2 regions of the Kitasatospora sp. NPDC006697 genome follow, and region 2 is predicted to be linked to the other one. Evidence: riboswitches for the same ligand, from Rfam matches in the RefSeq annotation. Region 2 holds a riboswitch; the other holds the start of a gene.
The links. A riboswitch is a leader RNA that binds a small molecule or an ion and turns the genes downstream of it on or off. The one in region 2 is predicted to bind S-adenosylmethionine.
Positions count from the first base shown of each region.

Region 1: it holds a riboswitch for S-adenosylmethionine, as region 2 does, so the genes downstream of both, thrC (threonine synthase) here and ACFYNO_RS02835 (aminotransferase class V-fold PLP-dependent enzyme) in region 2, are expected to answer to the same signal.

Region 1 is NZ_JBIAGU010000010.1:53,204-67,455, reverse strand. Features, by position in the region: gene ACFYNO_RS15990 (cold-shock protein) at 143-346, opposite strand; gene ACFYNO_RS15985 (MoaD/ThiS family protein) at 883-1,161, opposite strand; gene thrC (threonine synthase) at 1,212-2,504, opposite strand; SAM riboswitch class I at 2,522-2,653, opposite strand; gene ACFYNO_RS15975 (glucosyl-3-phosphoglycerate synthase) at 2,850-3,836, shown strand; gene ACFYNO_RS15970 (trehalose-6-phosphate synthase) at 3,907-5,370, shown strand; gene otsB (trehalose-phosphatase) at 5,346-6,200, opposite strand; gene ACFYNO_RS15960 (DUF3263 domain-containing protein) at 6,231-6,458, opposite strand; gene ACFYNO_RS15955 (extracellular solute-binding protein) at 6,493-7,731, opposite strand; gene ACFYNO_RS15950 (DeoR/GlpR family DNA-binding transcription regulator) at 7,897-8,688, opposite strand; gene ACFYNO_RS15945 (SIS domain-containing protein) at 8,845-9,762, shown strand; gene ACFYNO_RS15940 (ROK family protein) at 9,864-10,796, shown strand; gene nagA (N-acetylglucosamine-6-phosphate deacetylase) at 10,793-11,956, shown strand; gene ACFYNO_RS15930 (hypothetical protein) at 12,003-13,025, opposite strand; gene ACFYNO_RS15925 (diguanylate cyclase domain-containing protein) at 13,089-14,252, opposite strand, start outside.
Region 2 is NZ_JBIAGU010000001.1:634,416-648,667, reverse strand. Features, by position in the region: gene ctaD (cytochrome c oxidase subunit I) at 1-1,112, shown strand, start outside; gene ACFYNO_RS02880 (cytochrome c oxidase subunit 4) at 1,112-1,528, shown strand; gene ACFYNO_RS02875 (Ig-like domain-containing protein) at 1,772-3,001, shown strand; gene ACFYNO_RS02870 (GntR family transcriptional regulator) at 3,006-3,377, opposite strand; gene ACFYNO_RS02865 (cytochrome bc complex cytochrome b subunit) at 3,557-5,209, opposite strand; gene ACFYNO_RS02860 (Rieske 2Fe-2S domain-containing protein) at 5,206-6,288, opposite strand; gene ACFYNO_RS02855 (c-type cytochrome) at 6,297-7,106, opposite strand; gene ACFYNO_RS02850 (heme-copper oxidase subunit III) at 7,249-7,869, opposite strand; gene ACFYNO_RS02845 (hypothetical protein) at 8,181-8,603, shown strand; gene trpD (anthranilate phosphoribosyltransferase) at 8,743-9,831, shown strand; SAM riboswitch class IV at 9,894-10,012, shown strand; gene ACFYNO_RS02835 (aminotransferase class V-fold PLP-dependent enzyme) at 10,064-11,446, shown strand; gene ACFYNO_RS02830 (Lrp/AsnC ligand binding domain-containing protein) at 11,480-11,758, opposite strand; gene ACFYNO_RS02825 (rhomboid family intramembrane serine protease) at 11,755-12,549, opposite strand; gene ACFYNO_RS02820 (hypothetical protein) at 12,728-12,967, shown strand; gene ACFYNO_RS02815 (NYN domain-containing protein) at 13,083-14,252, shown strand, end outside.

The DNA.
Region 1 (14,252 bases), on a different contig from region 2:
CGGTCCAACGCGCGCCCGCCGGGGGACCGGGACGGGAAAGCGGCCGAGCCCGCACCCGGCCCCTGACGGGGCGTCGGTGCGGGCTCGGCCGCTTTTGGTCCACCAGCTCGGTGAGAGCCGATAACTCCGAGGGTCGGAAAGGTCAGACCGCCGCGCGGACCATGTCCGCCTGCGGGCCCTTCTGCCCCTGGGAGATCTCGAACTCGACCCGCTGGCCCTCCTCGAGGGTGCGGTAGCCGTCCATCTGGATCGCGCTGTAGTGGACGAACACGTCCGCACCACCGTCGACCGCGATGAAGCCGTAGCCCTTCTCCGCGTTGAACCACTTGACGGTGCCCTGAGCCATTCCGAACTCCCCTAGTGCTGTGCTGGCCCTTCACGCGCCCGCTGGTCGCGGGCCCGGGTCTGGCGGACCATGCCGAAGGTGTCCCCCCGGGGCACGGCCCTGCATACCGCAGCAGCCCGCTCCCAGTTGCCAGTTGGCGTCCCGAGTGCGGACGGATGCGTCGACCGCGGCTGAATGTATCCGGATCGGAGCCCTGAGCAACAGGGCCACTCAGCGCCAAATCAAGCGCCGGGTCAACGGACAGGAAGGGAGGAATACGACAGAGTTCGGCAATTCGCCTCGGACATAGCGGACGAATACCGCGAATTGTCCAAATAATTCTGACGCGTCGCGGACATGGTTCCGCCGCTCACCGGGCAACCATGTCTCAGCGGGCGGGATGTCCGGGCAACCGACAGCCTATGCCCTGCCGCGGTGCGCCATGGACCCGCCCAGGGCGCGACCGGGACACGACCCGGACACGACCTGGAAACGGCGGCGGGGCGCCGCCCGGCCCGATCGGCCGGAAGACGCCCCGCGCAGGCCCTGAGGGGCCGTCAGCAGCCGCCCGCCACGGCGGGGATGATGGAGATGGTCGCGCCGTCCTTCACCTCGGTGGCGAGGCCGGCGTCGAACCGCACGTCGTCGTCGTTGACGTAGACGTTGACGAACCGGCGCAGCGCACCCGTGTCGTCCAGCACCCGGGCGCCGATGCCGGCGTGGTTGCGGTCCAGGTCGGCGATCACCTCGGCCAGGGTGGCGCCCTCCGCGGGCACCTCGGACCGGCCGTCGGTGTAGGGGCGCAGGATGGTGGGGATGCGGACGGTGGCGCTCATCGGTGGCTCTCCTGGTGGTTCGGGGTGATCGGGGGGTGGGGGTGGCGGGCTCAGCCGAGGCCGGCGGCCCGGAAGGAGTCCAGGGTCGGCCGGATGGTCGCGGTCAGGCCGGTGCCGGCCACCGCGTCCAGGGTCTTCAGGCCGTCGCCGGTGTTGATCGCCACGGTCTCCTTCGAGGGGTCCAGCTGCCCGCTCTCGACCAACTTCCTGAGCACGCCGATGGTCACGCCGCCCGCCGTCTCGGCGAACACGCCCTCGGTCCGGGCCAGCAGCTTGATCGCCTCGACCACCTCGGCGTCGGTGACGTCCTCCACCGCACCGCCGGTGCGCCGGGCGATGTCCAGCACGTACGGGCCGTCGGCCGGGTTGCCGATCGCCAGCGACTTGGCGATGGTGTCCGGCTTGACCGGGCGGATCACGTCCCGGCCGTCCTTGAAGGCGGTGGCGACCGGCGAGCAGCCGGTGGCCTGGGCGCCGAAGACCTTGTACGGCCGGTCCTCGACCAGGCCGAGCTTGATCAGCTCCTGCAGGCCCTTGTCGATCTTGGTGAGCTGGGAGCCGGAGGCGATCGGGATGACGATCTGCTCGGGCAGCCGCCAGCCCAGCTGCTCGCAGATCTCGAAGGCCAGGGTCTTGGAGCCCTCGCCGTAGTACGGCCGCAGGTTGACGTTGACGAAGCCCCAGCCCTCGCCGGCCGGATCGCCGATCAGCTCGGAGCAGAACCGGTTCACGTCGTCGTAGTTGCCCTCGATGCCGACCAGGTCACCGCCGTAGACCCCGGCCATGACGATCTTGGGCTGCTCCAGGTCGTGCGGGATGAAGACGCAGGACTTGAAGCCGGCCCGGGCGGCCGCGGCGCCCACCGCGCCGGCCAGGTTGCCGGTGGAGGAGCAGGAGAGGGTGGTGAACTCGAAGGCGCGGGCGGCCTCGATCGCGCAGGCCACCACCCGGTCCTTGAAGGAGTGGGTGGGGTTGCCCGAGTCGTCCTTGATGTGCAGTTGGCCGGTGAAGCCGAGCTCGGCGCCGAGCCGGTCGGCCTTGATCAGCGGGGTCCAGCCCGGGTTCAGGTTCGGCTTGCCCGCGACGTCCGCCGGGACGGGCAGCAGCGGGGCGTAGCGCCAGATCGAGGCCGGCCCGGCCTCGATCCGCTTGCGCAGCTCGGCCGCGTCGTAGCCGCTGTAGTCGTAGGCGATCTCCAGCGGGCCGAAGCACTCCAGACAGGCGAAGCTGGGGCCGAGCGGGAACCTCGTGCCGCACTCGCGACAGGACAGCGCTGCGGCGGGGCCGAGGTCGACGGAGACGGTGTCGTTCGAGGACGCTGCGGCAGGGGTAGCGGTAGCCATGATGGCGGAGGCCTCTCTCCTCATCTTCCCCGTGGCGCGGGCGCGCCACAGGACGGAATTGGCACCTGTCCCGCCGGGGCCCGCGAAGGCCGGTCGAGAAGGTTGCCGGGACGTCAACGGGCCGTTCCCTCAGTCCCTCTGGATGAGCTCTGTGAAGTTGTCGTACGGCTGCGAAGCCGGTGTTCTCCGGCGGTCCACCCCGGTGTGCGAAGGTCTGACCGCAGTACGAAGACTGTAACCGAAGGGGCCGTACCGACCGCCACCCGTCCGCCACCCGAGACGGGACCGACCGCTCAGTGAGCCCAGGACGAGGAGCCAGATTTGCCAGCCGAGCAGAGCCCGGAGCTGCTTCCGGAGGCCGCCAGCTGGTTGCGCCGCAGGTCATGGACCGCGGCCGACCGGCCGCTCGCGGAGGTACTGGCCGCCAAGCGGGCCGCCGGCGCGGCCGGCACGGTGAGCGTGGTACTGCCCGCCCTGGACGAGGAGTCCACGGTCGGCGGGATCGTCGAGGTGATCCACCGGGAGCTGGTCGAGCGGGTGCCGCTGGTGGACGAGCTGGTGGTGGTGGACTCCGGCTCGGCCGACCGGACCGCCGAGGTGGCCGCGGCCGCCGGCGCCCGGGTGGTGCACCGGGACGCCATACTGCCCCGGCTGCCCGCGGTGCCGGGCAAGGGCGAGGTGCTCTGGCGCTCGCTGCTGGCGACCACCGGCGCGATCGTCTGCTTCATCGACGCCGACCTGCGCGAGTTCGACCCGGCCTTCGTCTCCGGGATCGTCGGCCCGCTGCTCACCGACCCCGGGATCGAGCTGGTCAAGGCGATGTACGACCGCCCGCTGGAGGCCGAGGGCGCCGTGGTGCCGGCCGGCGGCGGCCGGGTCACCGAGCTGGTCGCCCGCCCGCTGCTCAACCTGCACTGGCCGCAGCTGGCCGGATTCGTGCAGCCGCTCGGCGGGGAGTACGCCGCCCGCCGCTCGCTGCTGGAGCGGCTGCCGTTCCCGACCGGCTACGGGGTGGAGCTGGGCCTGCTGGTGGACGCGCTGGACCTGGTCGGTCTGGACGCGCTGGCCCAGGTCGACGTCGGGGTCCGGCACCACCGGCACCAGGACAGCCAGGCACTGGGCCGGATGGCCGCCACGATCTACCGCACCGCGCTGGAGCGGCTGGACCGCACCCACCGGCTGAAGGCCGCCGAGGACCTGGCCCGCCCGGTCCTCACCCAGTTCTCCCGCGACCCCCGGACCAGGGAGTTCACCGCCCACGGCCACCCGGTGACGGCCCTGGAGCGCCCTCCGGTGATCGAGCTGCCGGAGTACCGGGAGCACCGTTCCTGACCTCGGACGCCCGGCCGGGTGTGACCAATGTCCGGGTTTGCCGTGCGGTGTACCCGGCAAGGTTGGTCATATGGCCGATCAAACGACCGCACGCATCCTGGTGGCCTCGAACCGGGGCCCGGTCTCCTTCTCCACCGCGGCGGACGGCAGTCTGACGCTGCGGCGCGGGGGCGGCGGACTGGTCTCCGGCCTGTCCGCGATCGACGATCCGAACGCGGTCTGGGTCTGCGCCGCGCTCGGCGACGCCGACCGGGCGGCCGCCCGCAGCGCACCGGACGGGCGCCTGGACCTGGCCGGCTTCGACGTCGGCGGGCAGGCCGTACGGATGCTGGACATCGACCCCGAGGTGTTCGACCAGGCCTACAACGGCGTGGCCAACTCGACCCTCTGGTTCATCCACCACATGCTCTACGACACCCCGACCGCCCCCGCCTTCGACCAGGAGTCGGCCGACCGGTGGGCCGGCTTCCGGGCCTACAACGCGGCCTTCGCCGAGGCGCTGGCCGCCGAGGCCGCGCCGGGCGCGGCGGTGCTGGTGCAGGACTACCACCTCAGCCTGGTGCCCGAGCTGCTCCGGGAGCTCCGCCCCGACCTGCGGATCGGCTACTTCCTGCACATCCCGTGGGCGCCGGCCGACTACTTCCGGCTGCTGCCGGACGAGTGGGCGGTGGCCGTGCTCACCGGCGTGCTGGGCGCCGACCGGGCCGGCTTCCACAGCCGGCGCTGGGCCGAGGCCTTCGCCGACTGCTGCGAGCGGGTGCTGGACGCCACCGTCGACCGGGCCGCGCTCACCGTCGGCTACCGCGGCCGGACCACCCGGCTGGGCGTGCACGCGCTGGGTGCCGACGCCGAGTTCCTGCGCGAGCGGGCACACCGGCCGGACGTCGAGGAGCGGCTGGCCGGGCTGCGCGAGGCCGTCGGCCAAGGGGACTCCGGGCCGCGGAGGACCGTCGTCCGGGTGGACCGCACCGAGCTGAGCAAGAACATCGTCCGCGGCCTGCAGGCCTACCGGCACCTGCTGCGCACCCGCCCCGAATGGCACGACCGGGTGGTGCACATCGCCTTCGCCTACCCCTCCCGGCAGGACCTGGCCGAGTACCGCGAGTACACCGCGGCGGTGCGCCGGCTCAGCGAGGAGATCAACGCCGAGTTCGGCACCGAGCGCTGGCAGCCGCTGATACTCCAGGTCGAGGACGACTTCGCCCGCTCGCTGGCCGCCTACCGGCTGGCCGACGTGGCGCTGGTCAACCCGATCCGGGACGGCATGAACCTGGTCGCCAAGGAGGTCCCGGTGGTCTCCGACGCCGGCTGCGCGCTGGTGCTCTCCCGGGAGGCCGGCGCCTGGGCCGAGCTGGCCGAGGACGCGATCGGGGTCAACCCCTACGACGTGCTGGGCACCGCCGAGGCGCTGCACCGCGCGCTGACCCTGCCGGCCGCCGAGCGCACCGAGCGCACCAAGCGGCTGGCCGCGGCGGCCACCGCACTGCCGCCGCAGCAGTGGTTCCTCGATCAGCTGGCGGCGCTGAGCTCCTGAGCCAGCCGCTCCAGCAGCCCGACCACCCCGGCCGGGCCGGCCACCACCAGGTCGGCCCGGTCGGCCACCTCCCGCACCGGCGCCTCGCCGGTGACCGGCCCGCTGGCCACCAGCAGGCCCGGCAGGCCGTCGGCCCGCAGCCGCTCGACGGCCGCGAAGGCGGCCAGGTCGCCCAGGTCGTCCCCGGCGTAGAGCACGGCCCCGGCCGACCGCTCGGCGATCAGCCCGGTGAGCGCGGCGCCCTTGTCCACGCCCGGCGGGCGCAGCTCGACCACCATCCGGCCGGGCTCCACCGCCAGCCCGTGCGCGGCGGCCAGCCCGGCCAGCGGGCCGCGCAGCAGCTCCAGCGCCGCGTCCGGGTCGGCGGTGCGCCGGGTGTGCACGGCGAGGGAGCGCTCCTTGTCCTCCACCGCGGTGCCCTCGGGCGCGCCGAGCGCGGCGAGCAGCCCGGGCAGCTCGGCGCGGACGGCGGCCACCCCGGGGTGGACGGCGGGCGCGGTCAGCTCGCCGGTGGCGCCGTCCCAGCGCTCGGCGCCGTAGTGGCCGAGCACCACCAGACGGTCCAGCCCGGTCATGGCGGCGAAGCCGCCGAGCCGGACGGCGGCGGCCGCCGGGCGCCCGGTGACCACGGCGAGGGTGCCGATCCGGGGCGCCAGCGCGGCCAGCGCGCCGGCCGCGCCGGGGTGGGCGGCGGCCCGCTCGGGGTCGGCGACGATCGGCGCCAGCGTGCCGTCGAAGTCGAAGGCGAGCAGCGCGCGCCCGGGGTCGGCCAGCAGTGCGGCCAGGCCCGCCCGGCCGGCGGGGGTGGTCGGTTCCAGCACAGTGTCCATGCCGGCCAACCTACCCAGGGCCACCGGACGCTAACGCTCGGCGCGGCGGGCCTCCCGGACCCGGCGCAGCCGGTTCACCAGCACCGGGTCCTGGCGCAGCGCCTCCTCCCGGTCCAGCAGTCCGTTCAGCAGCTGGTAGTACCGGGTGGCGGAGATGCCCAGCTCCTCGCGGACCGCCTGCTCCTTGGCACCCTGGGTGCGCCAGCCGCGGGCCTCCAGGGCCAGCACGGCCCGCTCGCGCTCGGTCAGCTCGCTCATCGGGCCATTGTCACCCGGCGGCGGGCCGGACCGGCTACTGGCCGCGGGCCTTCTTAGAGGCCTCCTCGGCGAACTGCTGCAGCTCGCTCAGCACCGGGGCCGGGTCGCCGGTGGCGGCCTTGCCGACGTCGGTCTTGATCCTGCTGCTGACGGTGTCCCAGGCCGGGTCGCCCAGCGGGTAGAAGCTGGCGGCCGGCAGCGCGTTCAGGAACGGCTCCAGGTCGGTGTGCTTGCCGCTGTGGGTCATGTCGTCCAGGGTGTCCTGGGTGACCGGGAGCAGGTTGTACTGCTCGTCGAAGGCGAGCGTGTTCTCCTTGGTGTAGGCGAAGTTGAGGAAGTCCCGGATCTGCTGGCGGTGGCCGTTGGCGCTGTAGGCCATCATCCAGTCGGCCACGCCGAGGGTGCGGGGCTTGGCCGCCGGGTCCTTGCGGGGGATCGCCGAGGTGCCGTAGTCGATCTTCGCCTGGGTGGCCATCTGGACCAGCGACGGGTGGCCGTTGAGCATCGCCACCTTGCCGGCCACGAAGTCGTTGAAGGCGGTCTTGCGGTCCACCGCGCCGGGGTCCGGGTAGGTGAGGCGGGGGTCCACCAGGTTCTGCTTGAGCCAGCTGAAGGTGTCCTTGTTCTGCTGGCTGTCCAGGATGTAGACGCCGGCGTCGTCGGTCAGCCCGCCGCCGCCGCTCATGGTCCAGATCATCGACTCGCCCTGGGCCTCCTCCGGCCCGAGCGGCAGCCCGTACGGGATGACCCCGGGCACCTTGGCCTTGATCAGCGCGGCGTCCGCCTTGAGGTCGGCCCAGCTGGCCGGCGGCTGGCTGATCCCGGCCTTGGCGAAGATCGCCTTGTTGTAGAAGAAGGTCCGCGAGGAGGAGACGAACGGGATGCCGTACTGGGTGCCCAGCACCTCGCCGGCCCGGTTGAAGACGTCCAGGAAGTTCGCCTCGGTGTCCATCGAGAGCACGTCTCGGGCCGGGTAGAGCTGGTTGGCCGCGACCTTGTCGGCGAAGCCGCCGGTCTGCACGATGTCCGGCGAGTGGCCGGCCTTGACCATGGCGGCGACCTTGCCGTCGATGTCGGTCCAGCTGATCACCTGGACGTCGACCTTGACCTTGGGGTTGGCGGCCTCGAACCGCCGTGCCAGGTCGTCCCAGTAGTGCTGGGTGCTGTTGGCGGGGGTGTCCCCGTAGTCGGCGGCGACCAGCTTCAGGGTGACGGTGCCGCTGCCGCCGATGCCTAGCGTCCCGCAGCCGGAGAGCAGGAGGGTACTGGTCACGAGCGCAGCACTGAGCCGGGACTTCAACGGGGACCGCCTTCGGGCCTACTGGTCTTGGGGGTGGCGAAAGGTTGCCATCCAGTGGTCTGAACCAGAAACCGGAAGTGGCGGAACGTTACCGAAGTGGTCGCGATCGTTGCAGGGGATGCAACGGATCGTCAGCTGTCAGACCGTCAGCACCCGGATGCCCGCCTCGGCGAAGCCCGCCGCCAGCTCCTCGTCCGCCTCCGCGTCGGTGACCAGGGTGTCGATCGACTCCAGCCCGCAGATCCGGGCGAAGGCCCGGTGCCCGAGCTTGGAGGAGTCGGCGGCCACCACCACCCGGCGGGCCCGCTCGGCCAGCAGCCGGTTGACGCTGGCCTCGCCCTCGTGGTGCGCGGTGGCGCCGGCTTCGGCGTCCAGCGCGTCCACGCCCAGCACCGTGACGTCCAGGGTGAGTTCGCCGAGCACGGTGGCGGCCAGCGGACCGATCAGCTCGTAGGACTGCGGGCGGGCCACCCCGCCGGTGACCACGATCTTCACGGCCGGACGGACCGTCAGCTCGTTGGCGATGTTCAGCGCGTTGGTCACCACGGTCAGCGCCTGCCCGCCGGTCTCGGGGCGCTCGGCCAGCTCGGGGCGGACGGCCAGCGCCCGGGCCACCTCGGTGGTGGTGGTGCCGCCGTTCAGGCCGACCACCTCGCCGGGGGCGATCAGCGCGGCCACCGCCTGGCCGATCCGCTGCTTGGCGTCGGCGTGCCGGGCGGTCTTGTAGCGCAGCGGCAGGTCGTAGGAGACGTTGTGGGCGACCGCGCCGCCGCGGGTCCGGGTGACCATCTGCTGGCGGGCCAGCTGGTCCAGGTCACGGCGGATCGTGGCGGCCGACACGCCGAGTGCGGCCGCCGCCTCCTCGACCTCCAACCTGCCCTGCTCGGCGAGGAGTTCGAGAAGACCGTTCCACCGCTCGTACCTGGACACGCCGTGCCATCCCTTGCTCTCGCCCACACGCTGTGCGAACAGCCTGGCACACCAGCGGCGGGCCGGTCCGGGCCCGCGCAACCCTTGTGCATTTCTGATCGCAACGGCTATAAATCAATCAGCTTCACGCATACACACGAGACGAGGGGGAACGGCATGAGCGCACTCACCGCCGAGGAGCTTGCCACCCAGCCGGCCTGCTGGCGCCGGGCCGCCGCACTGGCCGGATCGGCGGCCGCCGACCTCCCGGCGCCCGGCGAGCGGGTGGCGGTGGTCGGCTGCGGCACCTCCTGGTTCATGGCGCAGGCCTACGCGACGCTCCGCGAGGCGGCCGGGCAGGGCGAGACCGACGCCTACGCCGCCTCCGAGTTCCGCTACGCCCGCCCGTACGACCGGGTACTGGCGATCACCCGGTCCGGCACCACCACCGAGGTGCTGGCGCTGCTGGAGCGGCTGGCCGGCCGCATCCCCACCACGGCGCTGACCGCCGACCCCGCCACCCCGGTCAAGCAGGCCGCCGACCGGCTGGTGGTGCTGGACTTCGCCGACGAGCGCTCCGTGGTGCAGACCCGGTTCGCCACCAGCGCGCTGGCCCTGCTCCGGGCCCAGCTGGAGCTGGCCGGCGCGCTGCCGCCCGGGGTGCGCACGGTGGAGCGGGCCGCCGCGGACGCCGAGCGGGCGCTGGCCGGGCCGCTGCCGGAGGGCCTGCTGGCCGTGGAGCAGATCACCTTCCTCGGCGCCGGCTGGACCAACGGGCTGGCCCAGGAGGCCGGGCTCAAGCTGCGCGAGGCGGCCGGCTTCTGGACCGAGGCCTACCCGGCGATGGAGTACCGGCACGGACCGGTGGCGATCACCGCGCCGGGCCGGGCCGCCTGGATGTTCGGCACCCTGCCGGAGGGCCTGGCCGGGCAGATCGGCGCGACCGGCGGCCTGCTGGTCGCCGACTCGGCGGCCGGCGGCCTGGATCCGATGGCCGACCTGGTCCGGGTGCACCGGCTGGCGGTCGGGCTGGCCACCGCCCGCGGACTCGACCCGGACCGCCCCCGGGCGCTGACCCGATCGGTGCAGCTCTGACCCGCCGCGCGCCGCGCGCGACCAAGCTCACCCCAGTTGGGCCAGACCAATCCGACCACTGGACTAGACCTCTCCTCCTCGGTCAAGGGAAACTGTCCCCCGTGAAGCACGTCATCGCACTCGATGTAGGCGGCACCGGCATGAAGGCCGCGCTGCTCGCCCAGGACGGCTCCGTGCTGTTCGAAGCACGCCGACCGACCGGGCGGGAGCACGGCACCGATGCCGTCGTCGCCACCATCCTCGACTTCGCCGCCGACCTCGCCGAGGAGGGCCGCAGCCGCTTCGGCCAGGGGCCGGCCGCGGCCGGCGTCGCCGTCCCGGGGACCATCGACGAGAAGAACGGGATCGCGGTCTTCTCCGCCAACCTCGGCTGGCGGGACCTGCCGATGCGCAAGCTGCTCGGCGAGCGCCTCGGCGGCCTGCCGGTCGCCCTCGGCCACGACGTCCGCACCGGCGGGCTGGCCGAGGGGCGGATCGGCGCCGGACGCGGCGTCGGGCGGTTCCTCTTCATCGCGCTCGGCACCGGGATCGCCGGCGCGATCGGCATCGAGGGCCGGATCGAGGCGGGCGCGCACGGCTACGGCGGCGAGATCGGCCACGTGGTGGTCCGCCCCGGCGGGCCGCAGTGCGGCTGCGGCGCCAAGGGCTGCCTGGAGACGCTGGCCTCCGCCTCCGCCGTCTCCCGGGCCTGGGCCGCCGCCAGCGGCGACCCGGCCGCCGACGCCGCCGCCTGCGCGGCGGCGGTGCAGGCCGGCGACCCGGCCGCGCTGGCGGTCTGGCACCAGGCGGTGGACGCCCTGGCGGACGGCATCGTGCTGGCCCAGAGCCTGCTCGACCCCTCCACGGTGATCGTCGGCGGCGGACTCGCCGAGGCCGGTGACACGCTCTTCACTCCCTTGCGCGCGGCGGTGGCCGAGCGGTTGACCTTCCAGATGCCCCCGAAGGTCGTACCGGCCATGCTCAAAGACACCGCCGCATCCCTGGGCGCCGGCCTGCTCGCCTGGGATCTGCTCTCCATGGAGGTGACCGCGTGACCGCGGACGTCGTTACGGCCCTGGCCGGGGCCCGCCTGGTACTGCCCACCGGGGTTGTCGAGAACGGCCGGCTGGCCTTCTCGGGCAGCACCATCGCCTCGATCGGCGGCGACCGCGCGCCCGGCGACCTGGACCTGGCGGGCTACACCGTGGTCCCCGGCTTCGTGGACCTGCACGTGCACGGCGGCGGCGGCGCCTCCTACGCGTCCGGGCTGGCCGAGGAGGCGCTGACCGCCGCCCGCACCCACCTGGAACACGGCACCACCACCACGATGGCCTCCACCGTCACCGGCGAGATCGACGAGGTCTGCCGCCAGGCGGCGGTCCTCTCCGAGCTGGTCGAGGACGGCGTGCTGGCCGGCGTGCACTTCGAGGGCCCGTTCATCTCCCCCGGCCGCTGCGGCGCACACCGCCCCGACCTGCTGCGCGACCCGGACCCGGCGCTGGTCCGCAAGCTGGTGGACGCGGCCCGCGGCACCGCGAAGATGGTCACCCTGGCGCCCGAGCTGCCCGGCGGCCTGGAGTCGGTCCGGCTGCTGGCCGACCTCGGGGTGATCGCGGCGGTCGGCCACACCGACTCCGACTACGCCATGACCCTGGAGGCGATCGAGGCCGGCGCCACCGTCGCCACCCACCTGTTCAACGCGATGCCGGGCATCCAGCACCGCGCCCCCGGCCCGATCGTCGCCCTGCTGGAGGACGAGCGGGTCACCGTCGAGCTGATCAACGACGGCACCCACCTGCACCCCTCGGTGCTCGACCTGGCCTACGGCACGGCCGGCGCCGAGCGGGTCGCGCTGATCACCGACGCGATGGGCGCGGCCGGCATGGGCGACGGGCTCTACCCGCTGGGCCCGCTGCAGGTCCGGGTGGAGAACGGCGTCGCCCGGCTGGTGGAGGGCGGCTCGATCGCCGGCTCCACGCTCACCCTGGACGTCGCCTTCCAGCGCTCGGTGCTGATCAACAAGCTCAGCCTGGAGCAGACCGTGCGCTCCATCTCCACCCACCCGGCCGCACTGCTCGGCCTCGCCGACACCCTCGGCTCGCTGGAGGTCGGCAAGAACGCCGACCTGGCGGTGCTCGACTCGGAGAGCTACGAGCTGGTCGCCGTGGTCCGCCGCGGCGAGTGGATCACCGGCGCGGAGCGCTTCACCGCGTAGCGCCGGGCCGCTCCGGGCCGGTCACCCGGCCCGGGGCGCCGCGCGGTCAGCTGCTGGCGGGTGCGGGCGCGGCACCGGCCGCGCCCGGGCTCGGGTAGGAGCCGTTCACGTCCAGCCCGGTCACGGCCAGCTGGTCCACCAGCACCGGACCGCCGGCCGGGGTCACCACCACCGTGTTGGTGCCGGCCTGCAGCTGCGGGCTGATCCAGGTGTAGGACCAGGCCTGGGCCGGGTCGCCGCCGCTGTTCCAGCTCTTGAAGGTGGTCCCGCCGGGGTGGTCCTGGCCGTTCACGGTGACCGCGGTCTTCACCGGGCTGCCGCTGGAGTTGCCGTAGTGGAACCAGATCTTCCAGACGCCGGCGGTCGGCACCGTCACGCTGAAGCTCGCCGAGGAGCCCTGCTGCAGCGTCAGGTAGCTGCCGTCGGCGGAGATCGCGCCCTTCACCCCGCTGCCCAGCGCCGCGCCGCCGCCCGCCTGCGCCTTGGCGGCGTCCACGAAGCCGCCCCCGGCCGCCGAGCTGTCGGAGGGCGAGGCCGAGGGCGCGGCGGAGGAGGCCGCCGGGCTGCTCGGCGGGGCGCTGCCGCCCGCGCTGGAGTGGCCGGCGCTGCCGGCCGGGGTCGGGCCCGCGGTGTTCTTGGTCTTGCCGCCGTCGTTTCCGGTCAGGGCGATGCCGGCGCCGATCGCGATCGCGGCGACCACCGCGACCACGCCGATCACCGGGCCCTTGCCGCGCCCGCGCGGCACGTCCTCGCCGGGCTGCGGGCGGGACCGCTCGGCGTACCGGGACTGCTGGGGCAGCCGGGTGGTCTGCTCGCCGCCGTAGCCCGGCTGCTGCGGCGGATAGCCGGGCCGGCCCTCCGGGCCGGGCGGGAACGGCTGCTGACGGGGCGGCGGGGCGCCGTACTGGGCCCGGCCGACCTCCATCGGGCGGTAGGCGGTCCGGGGGGCCTGCGGCGCCTGCTCGGCCCCCTCCGCGCCCGCGGCGGGCCGGTAGAGGTAGGCGAACGGATCGTCCTCGGCGGGGGCGCCGCCCGCGCTCTCCTCGGGCCCCTGGCTGTCGGCCGTCATCGCGCTGATCAACTCCCCTGTACTACGCGGTGCGCTCTGGTACTCCCGGCACCTTACAGGGGATCACACCGCACGCCGGTGCGACCGCTCCCCCCTGGCGCCGCGCAGCGCGCCGCCGCGGGCCCGCTTCTCGTCGTACATCCGCTTGTCGGCCGCGTGCAGCACCTCCTCGATGCTCATCCCGCAGCCCGCCCAGCCGATCCCCAGGCTGACGCCGACCCGCATCACCCGGCCGGCTATCCGCATCGGCGGCATCACCGCGTTGCGCAGCCGGACCGCCAGGTCGGCCGCCTCCTCGCTGGCGATCGAGTCGGCCAGCACCACGAACTCGTCGCCGCCCAGCCGGGCCACCGTGTCGCCCTCGCGGACCGCGCCCTGCAGCCGGCGGGCCACCTCGACCAGCACCGCGTCGCCCGCGCTGTGCCCGAACCGGTCGTTGACCGACTTGAAGCCGTCCAGGTCGCAGAAGAGCACCGCCAGGCCCTTCTGCGGGCCGGGGCCGCCGCCGCGCGGGCCGTGCCAGGGCTCCGGGGCGTTGTCCGGGTCGCTGGGCACCACCGCGTGCACGTGGTCCGGCGGCGGGGAGTCGGAGCCCTCGTGGCAGGACGGCTCGACGGCCGGGCGCTCGGCGTAGCCGTGCACCACCGAGCCGCGCGGGGCGACCAGGTCGGCGTGCTCGCCGGGGCCGCCGCCCATCGGGGCGGGCACCGCGGCACCCGTCCGCGGCCCGTGCGGACCCGGCAGCGCCCCCGGACCGGCGTGCCCGGCGGCGGCCGCCTCCAGGGCGCAGGGGCCCGCTCCGGCGGCACCGTGGGCGGCCGCGCCGCCGGGGCCCTGCGGCGCGGCGCAGAGCCGGCGGCCCAGCCGGGCGCGCAGCTCGGCGCCGTTCGGCAGGCCGGTGAGCGCGTCGTGGCTGGCCCGGTGGCGGAGCTGGAACTCGTGCCGCTTGCGGTCCTCGATGTCCTCGACGTGGGTGAGCAGGAAGCTGGGGCCCTCGGCGGCGTCCGCGACGATCGAGTTGCGCAGGCAGACCCACTGGTAGCTGCCGTCCCTGCGGCAGAGCCGCAGCTCGGCCCGGCCGCTCTCGGCGCTGGTGCGCTCCAGCAGCGCCCGGTCGTCCGGGTGCACCAGGTCCAGGAAGCTCTGCTGGCGCAGCGAGGAGCGGGAGCGGCCGAGCAGCCGGCAGAGCGCGTCGTTGACCCGGGTCAGCTGGCCCCGGACCGGCCC
Region 2 (14,252 bases):
TGCTGACCGCCGTGCTGGTGCTGCTGGCCTTCCCGGTGCTCGCCGCCGCGCTCTTCGCCCTCGAGGTGGACCGCAAGTTCGGCGCCCACGTGTTCGATCCGGCCAACGGCGGGGCACTGCTCTGGCAGCACCTCTTCTGGTTCTTCGGCCACCCCGAGGTGTACATCATCGCGCTGCCGTTCTTCGGCATCGTGTCGGAGATCATCCCGGTCTTCAGCCGCAAGCCGATGTTCGGCTACTCCGGCCTGATCGCCGCGACGATCGGCATCGCCGGCCTCTCCGTGACGGTGTGGGCCCACCACATGTACGTCACCGGCCAGGTGCTGCTGCCGTTCTTCTCCTTCATGACCTTCCTGATCGCGGTCCCGACCGGTGTGAAGTTCTTCAACTGGGTCGGCACCATGTGGAAGGGCTCGCTGAGCTTCGAGACCCCGATGCTCTGGACGGTCGGCTTCCTGGTGACCTTCCTCTTCGGCGGTCTGACCGGTGTCCTGCTGGCCGCCCCGCCGATCGACTTCCACGTCTCGGACTCGTACTTCGTCGTCGCCCACTTCCACTACGTGGTGTTCGGCACCGTCGTCTTCGCGATGTTCGCCGGCTTCCACTTCTGGTGGCCGAAGATGACCGGCAAGATGCTGGACGAGCGGCTCGGCAAGATCACCTTCTGGACGCTGTTCATCGGCTTCCACAGCACCTTCCTGGTCCAGCACTGGCTCGGCGCCGAGGGCATGCCCCGCCGCTACGCCGACTACCTGGCCTCGGACGGCTTCACCACCCTCAACACCGTCTCGACCATCGGTTCGTTCCTGCTCGGCCTGTCGATCCTGCCGTTCCTCTACAACGTCTGGAAGACCGCCAAGTACGGCGAGAAGGTCGAGGTCGACGACCCGTGGGGTTACGGCCGCTCGCTGGAGTGGGCGACCTCCTGCCCGCCGCCGCGGCACAACTTCCTCACCCTGCCGCGGATCCGCTCGGAATCCCCGGCCTTCGACCTGCACCACCCGGACATCGCCCAGCTGGACTACATCGAGCTGCACGGCCACACGGCCAAGCACCTCGAGGGCGTCATCCCGGCCGAGTACGACGGCGGCAAGAAGAAGGGCGACGCCTGATGAAGGAACAGGGCAAGATCTTCGCGGGGCTCTCCGCCTTCGCGCTGATCATGGCGATCACCTACGGGCTGTGGACGACCCACTCCTCGCACGGGATCGAGCCGGCCGGCACCACGGCGCTCTTCCTGGCGTTCGGGCTCTGCGCCTTCATCGCCTTCTACCTGGGCTTCACGGCCCGCCGGGTGGACCAGGGTGCCGGCGACAACCCCGAGGCCGAGGTCTCGGACGACGCCGGTGAGATGGGCTTCTTCGCCCCGCACAGCTGGCAGCCGCTCTCGCTGGCGATCGGCGGCGCGCTGGCCTTCTGCGGTGTCATCTTCGGCTGGTGGCTGATGTTCTGGGCCGTGCCGGTGATCCTGATCGGCCTGTACGGCTGGGTCTTCGAGTTCTACCGCGGCGAGAACCAGAACCAGTAACGGTTCTGCGCCCCGCGCGCACCGGGCGGGACCCCTCTTCGGAGGGGTCCCGCCTCTTTTGTTGGGCCGACCCGGTGGTGACTTCACCCGGCCGGCCGCAGCGGCGTGCGTGGACCCCGACCAGGTGCGGAGATGTTCCTACGATCTGATGCATCGTCCGAACCTCAGGAGGATCCGGTGGCCGTCAGATGGGCAGGAGACCGGGGGAGCACACGGGCACGCAGCCGCCGGGGAGCGGCCTGGTTGGCCCTCACCCCGCTGCTGGCGGCGCCGCTCGCGGCCTGCTCCGGCGGCTCGGGCGGCCACGCGGTGGCCCCGCCGCACGCGGTGGACGCGGCCCGGCTGGTGCACACCTCGGCGGCGCCCGACGCAGACCCGGGGCAGCCGTTCACCGTCACCGCGCAGGGCGGCGGCACGGTGACCGACGTGGTGCTCAGCGGACCGGGCGGGCGGCAGGTGGCCGGCGCGCTGGACACCGACGGCCACGGCTGGCACAGCACCGCCCCGCTGGTCCCGGCGACCCGCTACACCGCCCGGATCGCCGCCGCCGACGGGCACGGCGGCCGGGGCGAGACCACCGCCGAGTTCACCACCAAGCAGGCCGACCACCTGCTCACCGTCACCCTCGGCCCGGACCTGGGCCGGGAGACCTACGGGGTGGGCGAGCCGCTCACCGCACAGCTCTCCGAGCCGGTCAGCGACCCGGCGGCCCGGCAGCGGGTGGAGAAGGCCCTCACGGTCTCCTCCACGCCCGCGGTGACCGGCGGCTGGTACTGGGTGGACGGCAAGAACCTGCACTTCCGGCCGAAGGACTACTGGCCGGCCGGCACCAGGGTGAAGCTCGGCTGGGACGGCCAGGGCACCGCGATCGACGGAGCCGGCCTGTACGGCGGCCCCTCCTCCGGCCTCTCCTTCACCACCGGCGACCGGGTGGAGGCGATCGTGGACGCCGCCGCCGACCAGCTGACCTTCAAGCGCAACGGCGAGGTGGTCAGCACCATGCCGGTGACCACCGGCAAGCCCGGCTTCGACACCCGCAACGGGATCAAGGTGGTGCTCGGCCAGGAGCGCTCGGTGCAGATGAAGAGCGAGACCATCGGCATCGCCCAGGGCTCCAGCGATGCCTACGACCTCAAGGTCGAATGGGCCACCCGGGTGACCTGGAGCGGCGAGTACGTGCACGCCGCGCCCTGGTCGGTGGCCTCCCAGGGCGTGGACAACGTCAGCCACGGCTGTACCGGGATGAGCACCGACAACGCCAAGTGGTTCTACGAGCAGACCCGGGTCGGCGACATCGTCCAGGTGGTCAACAGCCACGGGCACCAGATGGAGCCGTTCGGCAACGGCTTCGGCGACTGGAACCTCAGCTGGGAGGACTGGCAGAAGGGCAGCGCGCTGGGCCATCCGGTCAGCACCGAGGCGCCGCCCGCGGCGGCCCAGGCGGCGGCCACCCTGAAGCCGCAGGTGCAGTAGCCGGTCAGCCGTTCCGGTAGACGAGGTCCAGCGCGCCCGACAGGGCCGCCTGGGCCTCGTCGCGGCTCAGGCCCAGGCGGTGCGCCCGGTCGGCGAACTCGGTGGCTGCGGCGGCCGCCAGCCGGTGCGCGGTGTCGCCCACGGCTGCCACCAGGGTGCCGCGCCGCCCGTGCGTCTCCACCACGCCGTCCGCCTCCAGCTCGCGGTAGGCCCGGGCCACCGTGTTGGCGGCCAGGCCGAGCTGCTCGGCCAGCGCCCGCACCGTCGGCAGCTTCAGCCCGGCCGGCAGATCGCCGGTCCTGGCCTGCTCGGCGATCTGCGAGCGCAACTGCTCGTACGGGGGAGTGGGGCCGGCGTGGTCGATGCTCAGCTGCACTTGCTGCGGCTCCTCACGGAGGGGGCTGACGGGGCGTCACCATATTCTGCACCCAGCCGGGGCCGGCGGAATATGACAGCGGGATCATGCCGGGGCCCGGGCCCGCGGAGGGGGTACGCCAAGGGCCCCCGCCCGGCCGAAGCCGGGCGGGGGCCCTCAGGTGGCTGACGCTGGGGGGATCAGTGGTGGCCGTGGCCGCTGGTGATCTCCTCGTGCTCCTCGACGGTCGGCTTGGGGATCTGGTTCCCCTCGCCGAAGTAGCTCTCGGAGAGCTTGGCCCGGGTCTTGGTCAGCAGGCCGACCTTGCGGGCGACGCCGTTCTCGTCCGTCTCGGCCGGCAGCTCCAGCGGCTCGTACTGCTCGTGGGCCGTGAGCTTGTGCAGCTGGGTCTGGTCGAGCTGGGCGTGCACCTCGACGAACTCACCGTGCGGCAGCCGCTTGATGACACCGGTCTCGCGGCCGTGCAGCACCTTCTCCTTGTCCCGGCGCTGGAGGCCGAGGCACCAGCGCTTGGTGACGAAGTAGGTGATCACCGGGACGACGAACGAGCCGACGCGCACGAAGTAGGTGATGTCGTTCAGCGAGAGGTGGAAGTGGGTCGCGATCAGGTCGTTGCCACCGCCGGAGAGCAGCACCAGGTACAGGCTGATCCAGGCGGCACCGAGGGCGGTGCGGACCGGGGCGTTGCGCGGGCGGTCCAGGATGTGGTGCTCGCGCTTGTCGCCGGTGATCCAGCTCTCGATGAACGGGTAGACCGCGATGGCGACCAGCACCAGCGGGAAGAGCATCAGCGGGATGAACACGCCCAGGTTGAGCGTGTGGCCCCAGGCGCGGATCTCCCAGCCCGGCATGACGCGGATCAGGCCCTCGGCGAAGCCCATGTACCAGTCGGGCTGGGCGTCGGTGGAGACCTGGTCCGGACGGTACGGGCCGTAGGCCCAGACCGGGTTGACCGAGGCGATCGCGGACATCGCCGCGATGATGCCGAAGACCAGGAAGAAGAAGCCGCCCGCCTTCGCCATGTAGACCGGCATCAGCGGCATGCCGACGACGTTCTTCTCGGTCCGGCCCGGGCCCGCCCACTGGGTGTGCTTGTGGTAGAAGACCAGGATCAGGTGCGCCACCAGCAGGCCGAGCATGACGCCCGGGATCAGCAGCACGTGGATGGTGAAGAACCGCGGCACGATGTCGGTGCCGGGGAACTCGCCGCCGAACAGGAACATCGAGATGTAGGTGCCGACCAGCGGCACCGCCAGGATGGCGCCCTCCATGAACCGGATACCGGTGCCGGAGAGCAGGTCGTCCGGGAGCGAGTAGCCCAGGAAGCCGTCGAAGAAGCCCAGGAAGAGCAGCAGGAAGCCGAAGATCCAGTTGATCTCGCGGGGCTTGCGGAACGCGCCGGTGAAGAAGACGCGCATCATGTGCACGAACATCGCGGCGACGAAGACGATGGCGGCCCAGTGGTGGATCTGACGGATCAGCAGACCGCCGCGGACCTCGAAGCTGATGTTCAGCGTCGAGGCGTAGGCCTCCGACATGTGGATGCCGTTGAGCGGGGCGTAGGAGCCGTTGTAGACGACCTCGCCCATGCTCGGCTTGAAGAAGAGCGTCAGGTAGACGCCCGTCAGGATGATGATGATGAAGGTGTAGAGGCAGATCTCACCGAGCATGAAGGACCAGTGGTCCGGGAAGATCTTCCGCAGGTTGGCCTTGGCCAGGGAGTAGATCCCCAGCCGACCGTCCAGGTAGTCCGCGGCGGCCTCGGCCTTGTTCGCGGGCTTGGCGCGGGTGCTGGCCGGAGCGGCCTGCTTGGCGCTGGTCGAGGAACTCATGCGCTGCGCTCCCAGAAGCTCGGGCCGACGGGCTTGGCGAAGTCCTGGGTGGCGATCAGGTAGCCCGAGGCATCGGTGGTGATCTTCAGCTGCGGCAGCGGGTGGCCGGCCGGGCCGAAGATGACGCGGGCGCCGTCCGAGAGGTCGAAGGTCGACTGGTGGCACGGGCAGAGCGCGTGGTGGGTCTGCTGCTCGTACAGCGAGATCGGGCAACCGACGTGGGTGCAGATCTTGGAGTAGGCGAGCACGCCCTCGAAGCCCAGGGCCTTGGACTTGTCGTCCTTGATGTCCTCCGGCTGGATGCGGATGAGCATCAGCGCGTCCTTGGCGATCGCCTCCTGGAAGTCCTCGTCGGACTCCTGGAGACCGCCCGGGCGGGAGGCGGACGGGCCGGGCTTGGCGAAGGTCAGCGAGCCGACCGCGATGTCCGAGGCCATCATCGGCTCGTTGGTGTTCATGTTCACCAGGCGGATCGGCGCGTCCGGGGTCGCCTCCTTCCAGCCCGTGCTGTCCAGCTTCTTCTCGGGCAGCGGGCCGAGGTCGCGCAGCAGCACGACGCCGGCGAGCGGCACCAGGGCCATCGAGCCGATCATGGTGTTGCGGATCATCTTGCGGCGGCCGAAGCCGGACTCCGCGGCACCCGTCTTGAACTGCTCGATGACGTCCGCGCGGACCTCGTCGTCGGCCTCGATGGCGTGCCGCTCGGCGGGGAGCTCGACGTCCGACATCAGGGTGCGGGCCCAGTGCACGGCGCCGGCGCCGATGCAGAAGAGCGCGATGCCCAGGGTCATGCCCAGCGCGAAGTTCAGCGCGCTGATGTGGCCCAGCGGGAAGATGTAGACGATCTTGTCCGCGTCGATGGCCACGTAGGAGGCGATGAAGCCGATCGTGGCGAGCATCGAGACGACGAAGAGCAGCGACACCTGCCGCTCGGCGCGCTTGGCGGCGCGCTCGTCGATGTCGGTGCGGCGCGGCTCGTGGGGCGGCAGCCCCGGGTCCGCGAACGGGTTGTCGGCGACGGCGACCTCGCCGTGGCCGTGGACGGCGTCGTGCGCCGTCGGCAGCTTGTCGTCAGACATGTCGTGGCTCATGACTTCTTGGCCTTGGTGGTGTGGGCGGCGACCCAGATCGCGACGGCGATCAGGACGCCGAGGCCGAAGATCCAACCGAACAGGCCTTCGGTGACCGGACCGAGGCTGCCGAGCGACAGACCGCCGGGGTTGGGCGCCTCGTTCGCCTGGTAGCGGACGAAGGCCACGATCTCCTGCTTCTGCTTCTCCGGCATGGTGCTGTCCGGGAAGGAGGGCATGTTCTGCGGGCCGGTCTGCATGGCCTCGTAGATGTGCTTCGGGTCGACGTTCTCCAGCGACGGGGCGAACTTGCCCTGCGTCAGCGCACCGCCCGCACCGGCGAAGTTGTGGCACTGGGAGCAGTTGGTCCGGAACAGCTCACCGCCCTTGGCGATGGCGTCCGTCTCCGTCGAGGTGTACTGGTCCTTGGTCGGGGTCACCGGGCCGGGGCCCAGCGAGGCGACGAAGGCGGCCAGCTGGTCGATCTCCGACTGGTTGTAGATGTTCTGCTTCTTCGGCACCTGCGCGCCGGGCTGCTGCGCCGGCATCCGGCCGGTGCCGACCTGGAAGTCGACCGCGGCGGAACCCACACCGACCAGGCTCGGGCCCAGGCTGGAGCCCTCGCCGTTCAGGCCGTGGCAGGAGGAGCAGCCGACGGCGAAGAGGCGCTTGCCCTCGTCGATCTCAAGCGACTGCGCGGAGCTGTCGGCCTGCGCCTGCTCGGTGGGCGCGAACGCGGCGTACAGCCCCCCGGAGGCCACGAGGGCGAAGAGTAGGACGACGAGCGCGGCCAGTGGGTGGCGCCGTCGTGCGGAGAGCTTTTTCACGGATTACCCCGGTGTCAGGATCTGGTCGTCTGGTGGTGGCCCGGTGTCGGTGTCGGCACCGGCAGGGGGCATAGGGCACGGGCAAAGGACCCGGCGCCGCGGGGGCGGGCGGGTCCGGCCGGCGAGCCAGCGACCTGATCGGCTACTTGATCAGGTAGATGGTCGCGAACAGGCCGATCCAGACCACGTCGACGAAGTGCCAGTAGTACGACACGACGATCGCCGCGGTGGCCTGCTCATGCGTGAACCGCTTGGCGGCGTAGGTCCGCCCCAGCACCAGCAGGAAGGCGATCAGACCGCCCGTCACGTGGAGCCCGTGGAAGCCGGTGGTCAGGTAGAACACCGTGCCGTACGGGTCGGAGGACAACGAGAGGTGGTCCTTCTTCACCAGCGAGGTGTACTCGTAGATCTGGCCGCCGATGAAGATCGCGCCCATCACGAAGGTGATGGAGAACCACGAGCGGAGCTTCTTGACGTCACCGCGCTCGGCGGCGAAGACGCCGAGCTGGCAGGTGAGCGAGGAGAGCACCAGGATCGTGGTGTTCACGGAGGAGAAGGGGACGTTGAGGGCATGCGCCTTCTCGGCCCAGAAGTCTGGTCCCTTCACGGAGCGTGCCGTGAAGTACATCGCGAAGAGGGCCGCGAAGAACATCAGCTCGGAACTCAGCCAGACGATGGTTCCGACGCTGGTCATGTTCGGTCGGTTGACCGATCCATGCGCGTGCCCGGTTTCTGTTGCTGTTGCTGTCGCCACGACCGACATTATGTCGGTCCCTTATTCCGTCTTCACGTCGGGGGGTCTTCCTCGGAGTGTCCGGTGCGTGCGGTATGCCCGGATGGCTGCACCAGCGGGTTTGCCGGTCCCGGTGGCCCCGGACGGCCCGTCAGCACGGCCCGCTGACGTCCCCTCGCCCGCGCGGGTGACGCCGGCTCAGCCGCTCGGGCGCGGCCGGATCGCATCGGTCGGCAGCGATCTCGTGCCGGACGCTCACCGGGACGGGTGATCGGGAGTAGCATCCGGAGGTGGTGGACGTGGTCTGGATCACATTCGTCTGACACTTGGGAGCAGGTCCGATGACGCACAGCAGCGGCGAGGCGCTCACCGTCCTCGTCTACAGCGACGACCGCAACACCCGGGCGCAGGTGCTCTCGGCCCTCGGCCGGCGGCCCGCCGCCGACCTCCCGGAGGTGGAGTACCTGGAGTGCGCCACCACCCCGGCGGTGCTCCGGGCGCTGGAGCGCGGCGGGGTGGACCTCTGCATCCTGGACGGCGAGGCGGTGCCGGCCGGCGGCCTGGGGCTGGCCCGGCAGGTGAAGGACGAGATCTACGGCTGCCCGCCGGTGCTGGTCCTGATCGGCCGTCCGCAGGACAGCTGGCTGGCCGCCTGGAGCCGGGCCGACGCGGCGATCTCGCAGCCGGTCGACCCGGTGGCGCTGGCCGAGGCCGCCGCCACCCTGCTGCGGGCCCGGGTCGGGGCCCGCCAGCTGGCGCGCTGACCTCCGCGGACGGTGCCCGGGCCGCGGCCCGGGCACCGTCTCAACAGGAGAGAAGGGCCGCCGTCCTGCGGACGGCGGCCCTTCCGCGCTCGCTACGCTGGCCGGGTCCTTCCACAACGGCGCAACTGGAGAGTCGGCCATGGTGAACGAGAACCCTGTGAACGGCGGCGAGGTCCCCGCGCAGGTGAGCCGCACCTGGCCCGACGTGCTCTCCGCGCTGCTCGCCGGGACCGACCTGGACCGGGCCGCCAGTGCCTGGGCGATGGACCGGATCATGAGCGGCGAGGCCAGCCCCGCGCAGGTGGCCGGCTTCGTGATCGCGCTGCGCGCCAAGGGCGAGACGGTGGACGAGATCACCGGCCTGGTCGAGACGATGTACCGGCACGCCCGGCCGCTGGAGGTCCCCGGCCCGGCGGTGGACATCGTCGGCACCGGCGGCGACCGGGCCAAGACCGTCAACATCTCCACCATGTCGGCGATCGTCGCGGCCGCGGCCGGCGCCAAGGTGGTCAAGCACGGCAACCGGGCCGCCTCCTCCGCCAGCGGCTCCTCGGACGTGCTGGAGAAGCTGGGCGTGCGGCTCGACCTGACGCCGGCCCGGGTCGCCGAGGTGGCCGAGGAGGTCGGCCTCACCTTCTGCTTCGCCGCCCTCTTCCATCCCTCGATGCGGCACACCGCCGAGGCCCGGCGCGACCTCGGGGTGCCGACCGCCTTCAACATCCTCGGGCCGCTGACCAACCCGGCCCGGGTCACCGCCCACGCCGTGGGATGCTTCGACACCCGGCTGGCCGGGCTGATCGCCGGGGTGCTGGCCGAGCGGGGCGCCAGCGCCCTGGTCTTCCGCGGCGACGACGGGCTGGACGAGCTCACCATCTCCACCACCTCGCGGGTCTGGGTGGTGCGCGACGGCCAGGTCACCGAGACCGTGCTGGACCCGCGCGAGCTGGGCATCGAACTGGTCGGCATCGAGGCGCTGCGCGGCGGCGACCCCGAGTACAACGCGGCGGTGGCCCGCCGGGTGCTGGGCGGGGAGCACGGGCCGGTGCGCGACGCGGTGGTGCTCAACTCGGCCGCCGCGCTGGTCGCGCTGGAGCCGACCGACGCGCCGCTGACCGAGCAACTGGCCGCCGCGATGAAGCGGACCGCCGCCGCGCTGGACTCCGGCGCCGCCGCCGAGCTGCTGGAGCGCTGGGCGGGCGCCACCATGCGGGCTGCCACCATGCGGTAACCGGTCCGAATGGTGGAACGGCATTTGACCACGCTTCGGGCGGCTGCCTAGAGTCTGGCCCAGGTCATGAGTGACAGCGCGACGAGCCCCAGCTTGCTGTCCGGCAACCCTCCGTCCGTGGCGGGGTGCCCTGGGTGAAGACCGGGCCAGGCGGCAGACGTCCGCCGGGCAAGCGCGGACCACCGGACTTTTCGCACCCCGGGGTCCCTGACCCCTGGAGGAGTGCGTCCCGATGTCGTCCACCACTGCTTTCACCGCCCCCGCCCCTGTCGGCCTCGCGGAGCCGCTGCCCGTCCTGGGCGCCGAGGTCGAGGTGCCGCTGGTCTCCGGCGAGAAGGTCGGCTACGCGGCCCTGGACTACGCGGCCAGCGCCCCGGCGCTGCGCCGGGTCTGGGAGGATGTCGCCGCCTACGCGCCGTACTACGGCAGCGTGCACCGCGGCGCCGGCTACCTCTCGCAGCTCTCCACCGACCTGTACGAGCAGAGCCGGCAGGCCGTCACCGACTTCCTCGACCTGCGCGAGGGCGACCAGGTGGTCTTCACCCGGGCCACCACCGACTCGCTCAACCTGCTGGCCGCCGCCGTTCCGGCCGGCACCCGGGTGTTCGCCTTCGAGACCGAGCACCACGCCTCGCTGCTGCCCTGGCAGCACGCCGGACTCTCCGTCAGCTACCTGCGCGCGCCGCGCTCGCACGCCGAGGCGGTGGCGGCCCTGGACGCCGCGCTGGCCGACTGCCCGCAGGGCCCGCGGCTGCTCTGTGTCACCGGCGCCTCCAACGTGACCGGCGAGCTCTGGCCGATCGCCGAGCTGACCGAGACCGCGCACCGGCACGGTGCCCGGGTCGTGGTGGACGCCGCCCAGCTCGCCCCGCACCACCGGATCTCGGTCCGCGAGCTGGACGTGGACTGGATCGCCTTCTCCGGCCACAAGCTCTACGCCCCGTTCGGCGCCGGGGTGCTGGCCGGCCGCGCGGACTGGTTGGACGCGGCCGAGCCCTACCTGGCCGGCGGCGGTGCCTCGCGCACCGTGGCCCGGCAGGAGGACGGCTCGGTGGCGGTCGAGTGGCACCGCGGCCCGGCCCGGCACGAGGCCGGCTCCCCGAACGTCATCGGCGCCTACGCGATCGCCTCGGCCTGCCGGGCGCTCACCGAGGCCGGCTGGGAGGCACTGCGCGAGCGCGAGGAGCGGCTGGTCGAGCGGCTGACCGAGGGCCTGGCCGCGATCCCCGAGGTGCGGGTGCTCAACCTGTTCGGGGCGGGCTCGGCGCGGGTCGGCGTGCTCTCCTTCGTGGTGCGCGGCTGGAACAGCTCGCACTTCTCGGCGGCGCTCTCCGCCGAGTACGGGATCGGCGTGCGGGACGGGCTGTTCTGCGCGCACCCGCTGGTCCGCACCCTGCTCGGCGGCGAGGAGGCCGCGCCCTCCGAGTGCGGGGCGCCGGAGCCCTCGCTGCCGGGGGAGCGCAGCCTGAACGCGATCCGGGTCAGCTTCGGCGCCGGGACCCCGCTGGAGCACGTGGACCGCTTCCTGGCCGCGGTGCGCGAGCTGGTCACCGACGGGGCCCGCTGGAGCTACCGCAACGAGGGCGGCCGCTGCGTGGCGGACACCCGCCGCTGACGGTGGATCGGCCCCGCCGCTACTCCAGGGCCGCTACTCCAGGCCGATCGCGAAGGCCGCCTCCAGGTCGTGCTGGGAGTAGGTGCGGAAGGCGATGTGGGTCTCGGTCGAGGCGACGCCCGGGACCTTGTTCAGCCGGCCGGGGATGATCTCGGCCAGGTCCTCGTGGCGGCGCACCCGCACCATCGCGACCAGGTCGTAGCCGCCGGTCACCGAGTACACCTCGCTCACCCCTTCGATGGCCGCGATGGCCTCGGCGATCTCGGGGATCCGGTCGACGCTGGACTTGACGAGCACGATGGCAGTGATCACTGGGAGGCTCCTGGATTGGGGACGGGATCAGGGTATCCGGCCCGCCGGGTCCCGACCCAGAGGGCGAGGAAGCCGGCCGCGAAGCCGATCACGTGCGCCAGGTAGGCGATGCCCGGCCCGGACTGCGCGGTGCCGGGCCGCAGCGCCGGCGCCGACCACCACTGCACCGCGAACCAGAGCCCCAGCACCAGCCAGGCCGGGAAGCGCAGCGGCAGGAAGAGCAGCAGCGGCACCAGCGCGGTCACCCGGGCCCGCGGGTAGAGCCGCAGGTAGCCGCCGAGCACCCCGGCGATCGCGCCGGAGGCGCCGACCAGCGGCTGCAGCGCGGCCGGGCCGCCGTGCGCGGCGAACGCGTAGCCGTAGTTGGCCAGCAGACCGGCCGCCAGGTAGAAGAGGAGGAACCTGGTCCGGCCCAGCCGCTGCTCCACCGCCGGGCCGAAGACGAAGAGGAAGAGCAGGTTGCCCAGCAGGTGCAGCCAGCCGCCGTGCATGAAGAGCGCGGTGCCGGCCGAGAGCCAGGGCCGCTTGCCGGGGGTCGGCCGCAGCGGGCAGTCCGGCAGCGGCGGCGCGGCGCCGTCCAGCTGGGCCGCGGTCAGCGGACGGTCGCTCAGCAGCTCGGCGGGCACCGCGCCCCAGCGCTGCTGGTAGCGCTGGGCGGCGCAGACCCGCTCGGCCGGCCCGGTGCCGTAGGCCGGGTTCAGCCCGCTCGGCCCGGCCAGGAAGACCAGGCAGTTCACCGCGATCAGCAGGTAGCAGACCAGCGGGCGGGGCGGCTCACGGACCTCGGGCATGCGCCGATCCATTCCGCACGGTGCGGCCCGCGACACCCCCGGTGTACGGCGGGCGGGTGAGCTGTCCAGCAGATGGACATCTCGGCCCTCGACCCCCGGCGGCCCGGAACCAGCCCATAGGCTGGGCGTCTGGCCGGCACCCGGCCCGGACCAGAGCCGTCGAGAGGACCACCACGCCATGACCGTCCCCCTGCCCACGGCCGAGACCCGCTGGCGCTGCACGCTCTGCGGCAACCTCACCCGGTTCGACGTCACCCGCTCCGCGCGCACCGTCGAGTTCATCCACCTGGACCTGGCCGGGGAGCCGAAGGTGGAGGAGCGCGAGGTGCTGAGCGAGACGGTCGAGTCGGTGCGCTGCCGCTGGTGCAACGCGGTGGACCAGGTCGAGCTGGTGCCCCGCCCCGGCGCGGAGGGCTGACGGCGGGCCGCTGCGGAGCGCTCCGTCCCGTGCGTGGTGTCCGTCGCGGCACCGCGCACGAGACAATTGTTCCGAGCGGTGTGTCAGCAGACCAGGGATCGGAGCCGAGGACGCGATGGACGCAGCGAGTCAGGCCACCGGGCCCGGAGCGCCCGAGCCGGCGGGTGAGCCGGCGTCCGAGGCGGTCCCGGAGACGGCTCCGGCGGCCGCCGAGCAGCTGGACCGGCCGCTGCCGGAGGGCGTCCGGCGGCGGGTGGTCGGCCTGGCCGCGGACGCGCTCGGCGGGCTGCCGGTGGCCGAGCTGCCGACCACGCTGCGCCCCTACGCCAAGTTCACCGCCGCCCGCCGGGCCCGGTACGCGGGCACCGCGCTGGCCGCCGCGCTGGAGGCCGACCCGGTCTTCCGGTCCCGGATAGCGGACCGGCTGCGAGCCGGCCAGCCGGATCTGGTGGGCGCGTTGGAGGCGGGGCAGGTGCCGGGCGCGGCCGAGCCGCTGGACGTGGCGGCCGCCGCCTACCTGCTGCGCACCAAGGGCTGGACCCGGCTGGTGGCGGAGGCCGGCGAGCAGGCCGAGCGCTCCGAGGTGGCCGACGCGGCCGCCGAGGCGGCCCGGCTGGTGGAGAAGCTGCAGGAGGAGCTGGCCACCGCCCGCGCCACCGCCCGGGCCGATCTGGAGCGGCAGCGGGCCGAGGGCGAGGGCACCCGCCGGGAGCTGGAGGCGCTGCGCAAGAAGGTGCGCAGCCTGGAGGCGGACACCAAGCGGGCTCAGGCGGAGAGCCGCAAGCTGCAGGGCGAGCTGGAGGCGGCGCGCGGCGCGGCGGCCGGCGAGCGGGCCGCCGCGGAGGGCGAGGCGCGCCGGCTGCGGCACCGGGTGACCGAGCTGGAGGCCGCGCTGGAGTCCGGCCGGCGCTCCGCCCGGGAGGGCCGCAGCGTGGCGGACATGCGGCTGCGGCTGCTGCTGGACACCGTGCTGCAGTCCGCCCAGGGCCTGCAGCGGGAGCTGGCGCTGCCGGTGACCCAGCTGCACCCGGCGGACCTGGTGGACGCGGTGGCGCCCGGCTCGGCCTCGCCGCACGACGTGGCCCGGCGCGGCCTGGCCGAGGACGATCCGGCGCTGCTGGACCAGCTGCTGGCGATCCCCCAGGTGCACCTGGTGGTGGACGGCTACAACGTGACCAAGACGGGCTACCCGACGCTGCCGCTGGAGCAGCAGCGGCTGCGGCTGCTCGGCGGGCTGGCGATGCTGGCCCAGCGCACCCAGGCCGAGGTGACCTGCGTCTTCGAC